One region of the Bradyrhizobium sp. R2.2-H genome, then DNA from elsewhere that is predicted to be linked to it. Evidence: riboswitches for the same ligand, from Rfam matches in the RefSeq annotation. Region 1 holds a riboswitch; the other holds the start of a gene.
What was found. A riboswitch is a leader RNA that binds a small molecule or an ion and turns the genes downstream of it on or off. The one in region 1 is predicted to bind cobalamin.
Positions count from the first base shown of each region.

Region 2: it holds a riboswitch for cobalamin, as region 1 does, so the genes downstream of both, EDE08_RS07305 (TonB-dependent receptor) here and EDE08_RS17785 (energy-coupling factor ABC transporter permease) in region 1, are expected to answer to the same signal.

Region 1 is NZ_SMBR01000006.1:219,133-223,724, reverse strand. Features, by position in the region: gene cobT (nicotinate-nucleotide--dimethylbenzimidazole phosphoribosyltransferase) at 1-536, opposite strand, end outside; gene cobF (precorrin-6A synthase (deacetylating)) at 547-1,296, opposite strand; gene EDE08_RS17785 (energy-coupling factor ABC transporter permease) at 1,343-2,020, opposite strand; cobalamin riboswitch at 2,058-2,276, opposite strand; gene cobA (uroporphyrinogen-III C-methyltransferase) at 2,322-3,053, opposite strand; gene EDE08_RS17775 (cobyrinic acid a,c-diamide synthase CobB) at 3,050-4,360, opposite strand; gene cobM (precorrin-4 C(11)-methyltransferase) at 4,360-4,592, opposite strand, start outside.
Region 2 is NZ_SMBR01000002.1:676,580-681,171, reverse strand. Features, by position in the region: gene EDE08_RS07305 (TonB-dependent receptor) at 1-1,196, opposite strand, end outside; cobalamin riboswitch at 1,310-1,522, opposite strand; gene EDE08_RS07300 (hypothetical protein) at 1,617-1,874, opposite strand; gene EDE08_RS07295 (hypothetical protein) at 2,145-2,357, opposite strand; gene EDE08_RS38245 (hypothetical protein) at 2,512-2,688, opposite strand; gene EDE08_RS07290 (adenylate/guanylate cyclase domain-containing protein) at 2,791-4,527, opposite strand.

The sequences.
Region 1 (4,592 bases):
GTGTTGCCGATGCCCATCTCGCCGAAGATCAGGAGATCTGGCCGACCGGCCTCGGCGCGCACCACCGCACGCCGGCCGGCCTCGAATGCAAAGGCGAGGTCCGCGGGCGTGAGCGCAGCCTCGACGCTGAAATCGCGCGTGCCGCTGCGCGGCTTGTCGGTGACGATTCCCGCCATCGGCTCCTTGGCCAGCGTGCCGGCGTCGACCACCTCCAGGCTCGAACCCAGCTCGCGCGCCAGCACCGAGATCGCCGCGCCGCCGGAGGCAAAATTCGCCATCATCGCGATCGTCACGGCTTGCGGATAGGCCGACACGCCCTGCGCGACGATGCCGTGATCGCCGGCGAAGACGATGATCGGCACCCGCAAGGCGCGCGGCTCTTCGGTCGCCTGCAAGCCCGCAAGCTCGATCGCGAGCTGCTCGAGCCGGCCGAGCGCGCCGGTCGGCTTGGTCAGCTGCGCCTGCCGCGCAATGGCCGCCTCGCGATGGACCGCGGAGACCTCGGGGCAGTTCCGGTAAACCCATTCGGGGAGCATGCTGCCTCGCTTACGCCCTGCGCTTGAGAAGATAGCTGTCCATGATCCAGCCGTGCCGCTCGCGCGCTTCCTGCCGCGCGGTCACGATGCGCGGCCCCACTTCGGCTAGCGCGCCGGACATGATGATCTGATCGGGCATGCTGAGATAGGCGCCCCACCAGATATGCAAACGATCCGGATCGAGCGACTGGAACGCCGTGCCGCCGTCGAGCATCACCACAACGGTATCGACGCCTTGCGGCCAGCCGCCGTCACGCAAGCGCCGCCCAGTCGTGACCAGGAACGGTTCGCCGATGTCGTTGAGCGGCAGCGCATGCGCCGCGCAAAGCGCCTGGATCGAGGTGATGCCGGGCACGACTTCGATCGCCGGCAACGGGTTCAGCCGGCGTGCAATGCGTAGCGAGGAGTCGTAGAGCGACGGATCGCCCCAGATCAGCAGCGCAACCTTGCCCTCACCATCGAGATGCCTCACGATCGTCTGCGACCAGGTCGCGGCAACCGCATCGTGCCAATCGTCGACGCCCTTGCGGTAATCGGCTTCACCGGCGTCGCGCACGGGAAGGTCGAATTCGGCGATGGCTGTCTTGTCACTGGTGAGCACGTCCGCGCAGATCGTTCGCCTGAGATCGGCGAGATCGGACTTTGCAGCCCCCTTGCGCGGGATCAGGACGAGATCGGCCGCGTTGATGGCAGCGATCGCGGCGCGCGTGAGCTGCCCGGGATCGCCGCAACCGATGCCTATCAGGGAGAGCGTGAGCATCGCGAGCGCGATGGGCGGCCGCAACGGCCGCCCTTTCGCTTGTCTCTCAGGCGCCGCTGTGCAGGCGCGGAGTGACGAGGCCGGGCGCGGTGACCCCGCGCAGCGACTTCGCCAGCGCCAGCACTGCGAGGTCTGCCAGCGGCTCGATCACGATGACCAGCGCGTAGGAGGCCGCGAAGGTCGCGATGTTGGCGAGGTTGCTCATGGCAAAGCCGGAGCCGTAGAGCGCCCAGAACGCCACCCAGGCGACAACACCCGCTTGATAAGTCGTCGACAGCGCCAGCGCCTGACCGTACTTCAGGTCGACATAGGCGGTGTTGCGCGAAATGATGCGCGTGGCGATGGCCTGGATCGCGAACAGCGGCACCAGCAGCGTGGTGACGTTCATGCCGTATTGCGGCAGGTCGGCGGGCTCGAACAACAGCCCCTGGAGCAGCAGGCCAAACGCGAGGCCGAAGGCGGCGGGCGCAGCACCAAAGAGCAGGAACAAGGTCGAGCCGAGGATGAAGTGCACTTCGGAGACGCCGACCGGGAAGTGCGGCAGGACCTGGAAGAAGGTGAAGACGAGGCCCGTGGTGGCGAGCGTGCGCGCGGCGAACGAGCCGACGCCCTGCGCGCGGACGGTTTCGGCCGCCAGCTTCAGCGCGACGCCGCCTGCGGCGATGCCGGTTGCGTAACTCAATACGAGCTTGGCGCCCGTGACGATTCCCGGTTCGATATGCATGGCTCAATTCCTTCCTGCCGTCACACCCGACGGCCTTGGTCTCACAACGTGCAGGGCCGGTCTCCTGGCTCGCGGTTCACTGGGTTCTCCGGCCTTCCCGAACCTTGCGGCCCAGTGGCGATTCGGAGCCCCTCACCGCTGACAGTCGCGGGGGCGGCTGGGGTTTTGGGCGCCGCAACTGGGTCCGCCCACCCCCATTCCCGATTATGCTCCGGCGCTTTGCGCCGCGTTGAGCACCATGCCTCTCCTGTGTGCGCCTTTCGCGAGCCGGGCGTCAAGAGGCGAAGGGCGACCGCCGCCGTCATGACGGATAATCCCCTGCCAGCGCGCCGAACAGGATCACGGCCGCCGTGGACGCGGCGCCGCCCCGCGCAAGCTGCTCGGCGAGCTCGGCAATGGTGGTGCGGACGAGCCGCTCGTCGGGACGGCCGAGGGATTCGGCAAACAGTGCGGGCGTGTTCGGGGCGAGGCCGTGCGCGATCAATTTTGCGGCAAGCGCCGGAAAGGTGCGCCGGCCCATATAGACCACGGTCGTGGCCTCGGGATCGGCCAGCGCCGCCCAGTTCAGGTTGGACGGCAGCTCGCCGCTGACATCGGCCCCCGTGATGAACTGCACCCGGCGGGAGGTATGCCGACGGGTCAGGGGGATGCCGGCCTGGGCGGCGGCGACGCAGGCCGATGTGACACCGGGAACGATCTCGTAGTCGATGCCGGCTTCGCGCAGCGTCTCCAGCTCCTCCTCGAGCCTGCCGAAAATGCCGGCATCGCCGGACTTGAGACGCACCACGCGCGCGCCTGTCGCGGCATAGTCGACCAGGAGACGGTTGACGTGGTGCTGCTTGGTCGAGGGCCGCCCTGCCCGCTTTCCCACCGCGACGAGATTGGCGCCGGGCCTGGCGAGATCCAGAATCGCGCCGGAGGCGAGGTCGTCATAGAGCACGACGTCGGCCTCGCTCAGCCGCGCAGCGCCCCTCACTGTGAGCAACTCGGGATCGCCGGGTCCGGCGGAAATGAACGACACGAATCCTTTCACCGGTCCTCCGCGATCAGATGAAAGAACGTACCGGTGGCGTGGCCGCGCCGCGAGCCGGTCTCGGCCATGACGGCGCCCGTCGCATCGTGCACGACCGCGAGCGGCGCATCCGGCTGCGCGAGGATCGTCGAATAGTGGAACTCGTGACCGCGCAGGCGTGCACCGGGCTGATGCCCCGGCATCGGCGCAGCCAGTTCGGCTAGACGATAGCCCAGATGCATGCGGCGTTTGGCAAAGCTGGTCTCGAGGCCAAGCAGCCCCGTCATCTCATGGCGGACGCAGTCGGCATCGGTGAGGCTTGTGCCCAGAACCATATAGCCTCCGCACTCGCCGTGCACCGGCCGTGTCTCGGCGAAGGCGCGCAGGCCGCTGCGAAAGCGCGCGTTGGCCGCGAGCTTGCCGGCGTGTAGTTCGGGATAGCCGCCTGGAAGCCAGCAGACGTCGGCGCTCGCATCAGGCGTTTCATCGGCAAGCGGCGAGAATGTCGAGATCTCGGCGCCCGCCGCGCGCCAAGCCTCCAGCATGTGCGGATAGACGAAGGAGAAAGCCGCGTCGCGGGCGAGCGCAATGCGTTGCCCGGGTGGCGCCACGTTGAGACCGTTCGCGGCGGGTTGCGGCAACCAGCGAGCCGCCGATCGCAACACTTCATCGAGATCGGCATGCTCGGCGACGAAGCGCGCGGCCTCGTCGATCAGCTTCCCGATCTCGGCCCGCTCCTCGGCCTGCACCAGGCCAAGATGCCGCTTCGGCAGGCTGATCTCGGCATGACGCGGCAGCGCGCCGAACACCGCGATGCCGGCATCAACAAGCGCACGCCGCACCAGGTCTTCATGACGCGGGCTGGCGACGCGGTTGAGCACGACGCCCGCAAGGCGCACGCCGGCGCGATAATCGCGAAGCCCTGCGGCGATCGCCGCCGCAGTCTGCGCCTGGCCCGACGGATCGATCACCAGAACCACCGGCCAGCCCAGCATCTCCGCAATGTCGGCAGTGGCACCGGTGCCGCAGACGCCGCGCGCGGCGACGCCGTCGAACAGGCCCATCGAGCCCTCGGCGAGCACGACGTCGGTGTCGGCGCCGCGGCTGACGAGATGCGCAATGGTGCCGCGATCCATCGCCCAGCTGTCGACGTTGACGGAGGCGCGGCCCGTTGCGGCGGCGTGGAACGCGGGATCGATATAGTCCGGCCCGCTCTTGAAACACTGCACGTTCAATCCGCGATTGCGCCAGGCGCGGGCGAGCGCCAGAGTCAGCGTGGTCTTGCCGACGCCGGAGGCCGGCGCGGAGATGACGAGCGCTGCGGCCATCACGATGCCTCCGGAAAACGCGGCTCGGCGCCGACCGGCCGATAGCGGCGGTCGTAGTCGGCGGCATAGAGACGGCTCTCGTCGAAATCCGCAGCACCAAGCGTCCTGCCGACCAGGATCAGCGCGGTGCGCTCCATCTCGCCGCCCACAGCTGTATCGAGCGTGCCCAGTGTCGCGCGGACGATGCGCTGGTCCGGCCAGCTCGCGCGCCAGACGATCGCGACGGGGCAGT
Region 2 (4,592 bases), on a different contig from region 1:
ATTCCGAAGAGCAGGCTCTTCACGCTGAGCCGCGGCGTGATCGACCATGTCGTCAGGTCGGCATCGACATAGGTCGACGTGAAGAAAGCCGGAACCGGTGCCGGGCTCGAGAAGAATGCGCTCTGCTGCTTCTTGTCGCGCACGCCGCCGTCGACGATGAGATCGACGCCGTTGACAAGGGTTTTCGTGAAGCCCGCGGTCGCGCCGAGACCCTGCTGATTGGCGTAGTTGAAGGGCGTGCTGGTCCCTCGCCGGCTGGTCGCGAGCTCGTCGACGCCGATGGAGGGATCGACGGTGCGGCCGCCCGGCAGTCGCAGCTCCTGATTGTCACCGGTGACGGTCAGGAAGGCGGTCAGGCCCGGCGTCGTGTAGTTCAGATTGCCGACGCCGTTCTCCTGGGAATAGCGATTGTTGTCGCGGTAGCCGTCCGTCCTGACGGCATTGCCGTAGAACGAGGTCGACCACGGACCGGAATTGATCGCGGCCGAGACGTTGCCGAGCCTGGTATTGAACGAGCCGAAACCGGCCTCGATGCGCGCTGTCACGGGCGGGCCACCGACGCCGTTCTTGGTGACGACGTTGATGACGCCGCCGACCGCATTGTCACCATACAGCACCGCACCGGAATTGCCGCGCGTGATCTCGATGCGCTCGATGGCATTGAGCGGGATGGTGGAGAGGTCCACCTGCGCCATATCGATGTCGTTCAGCCGCCGTCCGTTGACCAGCACCAGCGTATTGGCCGTGGCGAAGGCACCGAAGCCGCGCAGGTCGACACTGGTCTTGGCACCGATCTGGCCGCCATAGAACGTCGTGATCTGGGCGCCCGGCACTTGCGTCGCGATGATCTCGGCCAGCGTCTGCGACGGCGCATGAGCGATGTCCGTGGCCGTAATGACGGTCGTGGCCGCGCCGACGATCCCGCCATTGCCGGCGGCGGCCTCGTTGCCCGAGCCGGACGAGCCGATCCCACTCGGCGCCCCGTCCGGCGCCGCTCGGCGCCGCCCCGCCTCGCCATCGCCAATCGCCCTGGCACGCGTACGGTTCTGATCGTCGGATCTGGTCACTTCGACCGGCGGCAGTTGCTCGGCGACGGACTGCTGGGCGTGGACGATGGAGTGATCGAGCGAATACAGCGAAACGGCCGCAACGATGCCGGCGCAGCGGCGCCCGGCGGCAGTGACAATACGGGACACAATTGTAACCTCGGCATGACGTCAGTGGCACGTCACAGCGAACGAGGCTTTACGGCGGAGGATCGATGGCTCCGGCAAAGCTAATGTCTGTACTCCCCGACCGACATCTTCGCGTGTGACCACGGCTGACGGCAGGTCTCCTGGCTCGCGGGTCGTTACCTCTGCGTCGCCTTCCCAGGACCGAGATTCCCAGTGGCATAGGACGAGAGATTCACCGCTTACAGTTGCGGGGGCAGCCATGGCATTGAGACGATCCCGCCTTGGGACATCTCGCACCACGTTCCCTTTTGATCTCCATGAGGAGAACCGTCAGCGGCCAATCTACGGGGCGTCCAGGCCGGGAGTCAATCGACCGCCGGCATCTTGGCCGCAGGCGCGATCGGCCGGCTCCGCAACGAATCGAGCAATGCCCTGCGCCGCCTACGTTCGCCCCCGCGGGCGCTGGGCCTGGGCCCAGGCGACGGCGACATCCCGCGGCGGAGCGTCGAGGCGCTTGATCGGCGTCAGTTCGCCGGAGGCCGAGACGATCGCGGTCTCTTCGCGCCGGCAGCGCGTGCAGACGAAACGGACCTCATGCGGGGATGCCGACCAGCTTGAACGTTTCACGTTGGCGGCCATCGGCCAGGCATCGCAATGCGAGCACGATACCAGGAACCGGCCGGGATCGAGCATACCCATTCCATTGGACTCCGCGTCCTGCCCGCTGCTTCCAATGACTATCCTATGTGAATCGTTCCGGTGCCTCGGCACCGTCGACGCCACGTCCGCTGGAGGCCTGCGCGCTGTTCGCCGTTCCCACGAGACCTCCGGCGAGGTCGATTTCAAAGCTTGCGAATTTCATCCGATGTCCCCCTGCTCCGATCGACCCTATCAGGTCGAGACGGCGAGGACGATAGGGAGCCGGGGATCGCGCGGTTGCGACGCCTCGCAAGGCAGAAGGCAATCCGCTCAGCGAGCCCCCTTGAGGGTGCAGGATGTCGTGCAGGTGACCGTGGTGCCGCGATCGCACGATCTGCAGGCGTTGACGCACTGGTTCAGGTCGCGTGGATTGTAGCTGTGGTTTCGTATCGGACAGCTCGACGTCGTCGAGCCGGTGATGTCCCGCTCCTGGTCGCAGGCAGCCGTCATGAGCGCGAATATGATCACGGCAACGAGGCGCATGGGACCTGCCCTGTCAGGCACAGCACGATGACACTCGCGAGGTGCGCTGCATTGCAGCGAACCCCGGCCTTCCCACCACGAGCCATCGCAGATTGGCGATGCCCGCGTGCTGCGAGAATGCGCGCTAAATGTTAAGAACGGATTTCAGCCGGCCTCAGGCCGCAGCCGTGGTCGCGATCGCCTGCCGAATATCCACCGCCAGCTGGCGATACTGTTCCCCGAGCCTCAGATAGAACTCGCGCTTGGTGCCGTCGGTTGCGAGCTTGGCGATCAGCTCGCATTCGGCGGTGAGCGTCTCGAACCGTTCCAACCTGTCCTGAAGTTCTGTCATCGGCGTGTCCCCGTCAAACGCCACAAGGACAGCTAACCTAAATCCGGGAAATAGGTCACGGCGAACATCGTTATGGGGTAGCATCAATTATTCCGCGGCCGCCTATTTCTGCTCGAGCCGCCAGGCGCCGTCCCAGGCGGCATCCGGCGGATTCGCCGCGAACTGCGCGATGCGGCCGAGCATCGCGCGCGAGGGACCGTCGCCGGGGACCGCCTCGAGCGCCGCGTTGAAGGCAGCACGTGCGTCGTCGAAGCGCCGGGCACGATACGCGGCGAGACCTTCGACATAGTGCGTGCGCAGGCTGACTTGCGCATCGGTGAGTGCGCCTGGTCGCGCCATCACCTCGAAGATCGCCTGCGGCGCGCTTTGGCCCGCGACCGCAAGACGGTCGATCTCGCGCAATTCGAGGCGAGATCCAATCGCGTCCGCAGTCGCTTGCGAGACCAGGATGCGGGTGCCGTAGACCTTGTTGACGGCCTCAAGCCGCGAGGCGAGATTCACGGCGTCGCCCATCACGGTAAAGCTCATCATCAACTCGGAGCCGATGCTGCCGGTCAGGACCTCGCCGGTGGCGATGCCGATCCGCAGATCGCACGCCGCGGGCATGGCGCGGATACCGAGCAGATCGGGCAGCTGCTTCTGCAGCGCGGGCACCTGGTCGGCCATCTCGACGGCGGCAAGCCCGGCGAGCAGGGCCTGCGCGTCCTCTTCGACGAAGGGCGGTCCCCAATAGGACATGATGGCGTCGCCGATATATTTGTCGATGACGCCGCGATTGCTCCTGATGGGGCCGGACATCATGGTGAAATAGTGGTTCATCACCTTGACGAGGCCGCGCGGGGTCATGCCCTCGCTCATCGAGGTGAAGCCGCTCATGTCGCAGAACATGATGGTCATGACCCGGCGCTCACCGTCGATGGCGACCTCCGGCCGCTCGATCAGTCCCTGCACCACTTTGGGGTCGATGTAGCGGCCAAAGGTCTCCCGGATGCGCTCGTTGTGCCGCAACTGCTCGATCATGCGGTTGAAGGCCGCGGCGAGCTCACCGATCTCGTCCTGCGTCGAGACGGCGATGGGCTTGTCGAACCGGCCCGCCTCGACCTCGCGGGTGCCGGCCAGCAGCAGCCGTACCGGACGCGTGATGCCGCTGGACACCAGCAGCGCAAAGGCAAATCCGACGATCGCCGCGAGCAATGTCACGACACCCGAAATGATGATGGTCTGATGCTGGCGGTTGATCACCTGCGACGTCGAGAAGAAGACCTGCGCCAGCATATCGCCGCGGATCGTATCGACCTTCCGGTTGAACTGGTCGCGCAGCATGTCGATGTGTTCCAGCGTGCCGCGCGCCTCGGACATCTGCCTGGCGTCGATCTGCTTGAGGAGCTTCGCGTGGTCCTCGCTCAGGTCTCGGCGCAGCTCGACGACGGCGGTCTCGATGCGGATATCGATCCGTCCAAGCGCGGCATTGTCGGAAAACGTCCGGGGGTCCTCGATGATCGCGTTGATCAGCTTGCGCGCGGCCTCAGCCTCCTCCTCGATCTTGCGGTCCGATTCCTCGACGTCGCGAAGGCGCGCTGTATAGGCCTCTTCATCCGACGGCGCCTCCATCCGGGTCATGACCATCCGCCGCAGCGCCAGCCCCCGCTCCAGCGAGCGACTGCTGGCGCGCGCCAGATGGCTATAGGCCGGGATGTAACGGTTGGTCAGCTCGTCGAGCAGGACGCCGACCTGGCTTGACATCACCATCGACAAAATCGAGGTGACCAGCATCAGGACGATCAATCCGAGGGCGATGCCGACGATCTTGCGCCGGATCGACTGGTTGAAAATCGGCATGGGTTGCGGAAGGCAAAGGCCAAAAGAACGGAACGAGGGAACTCCATACACCGGACTGGCTGCGG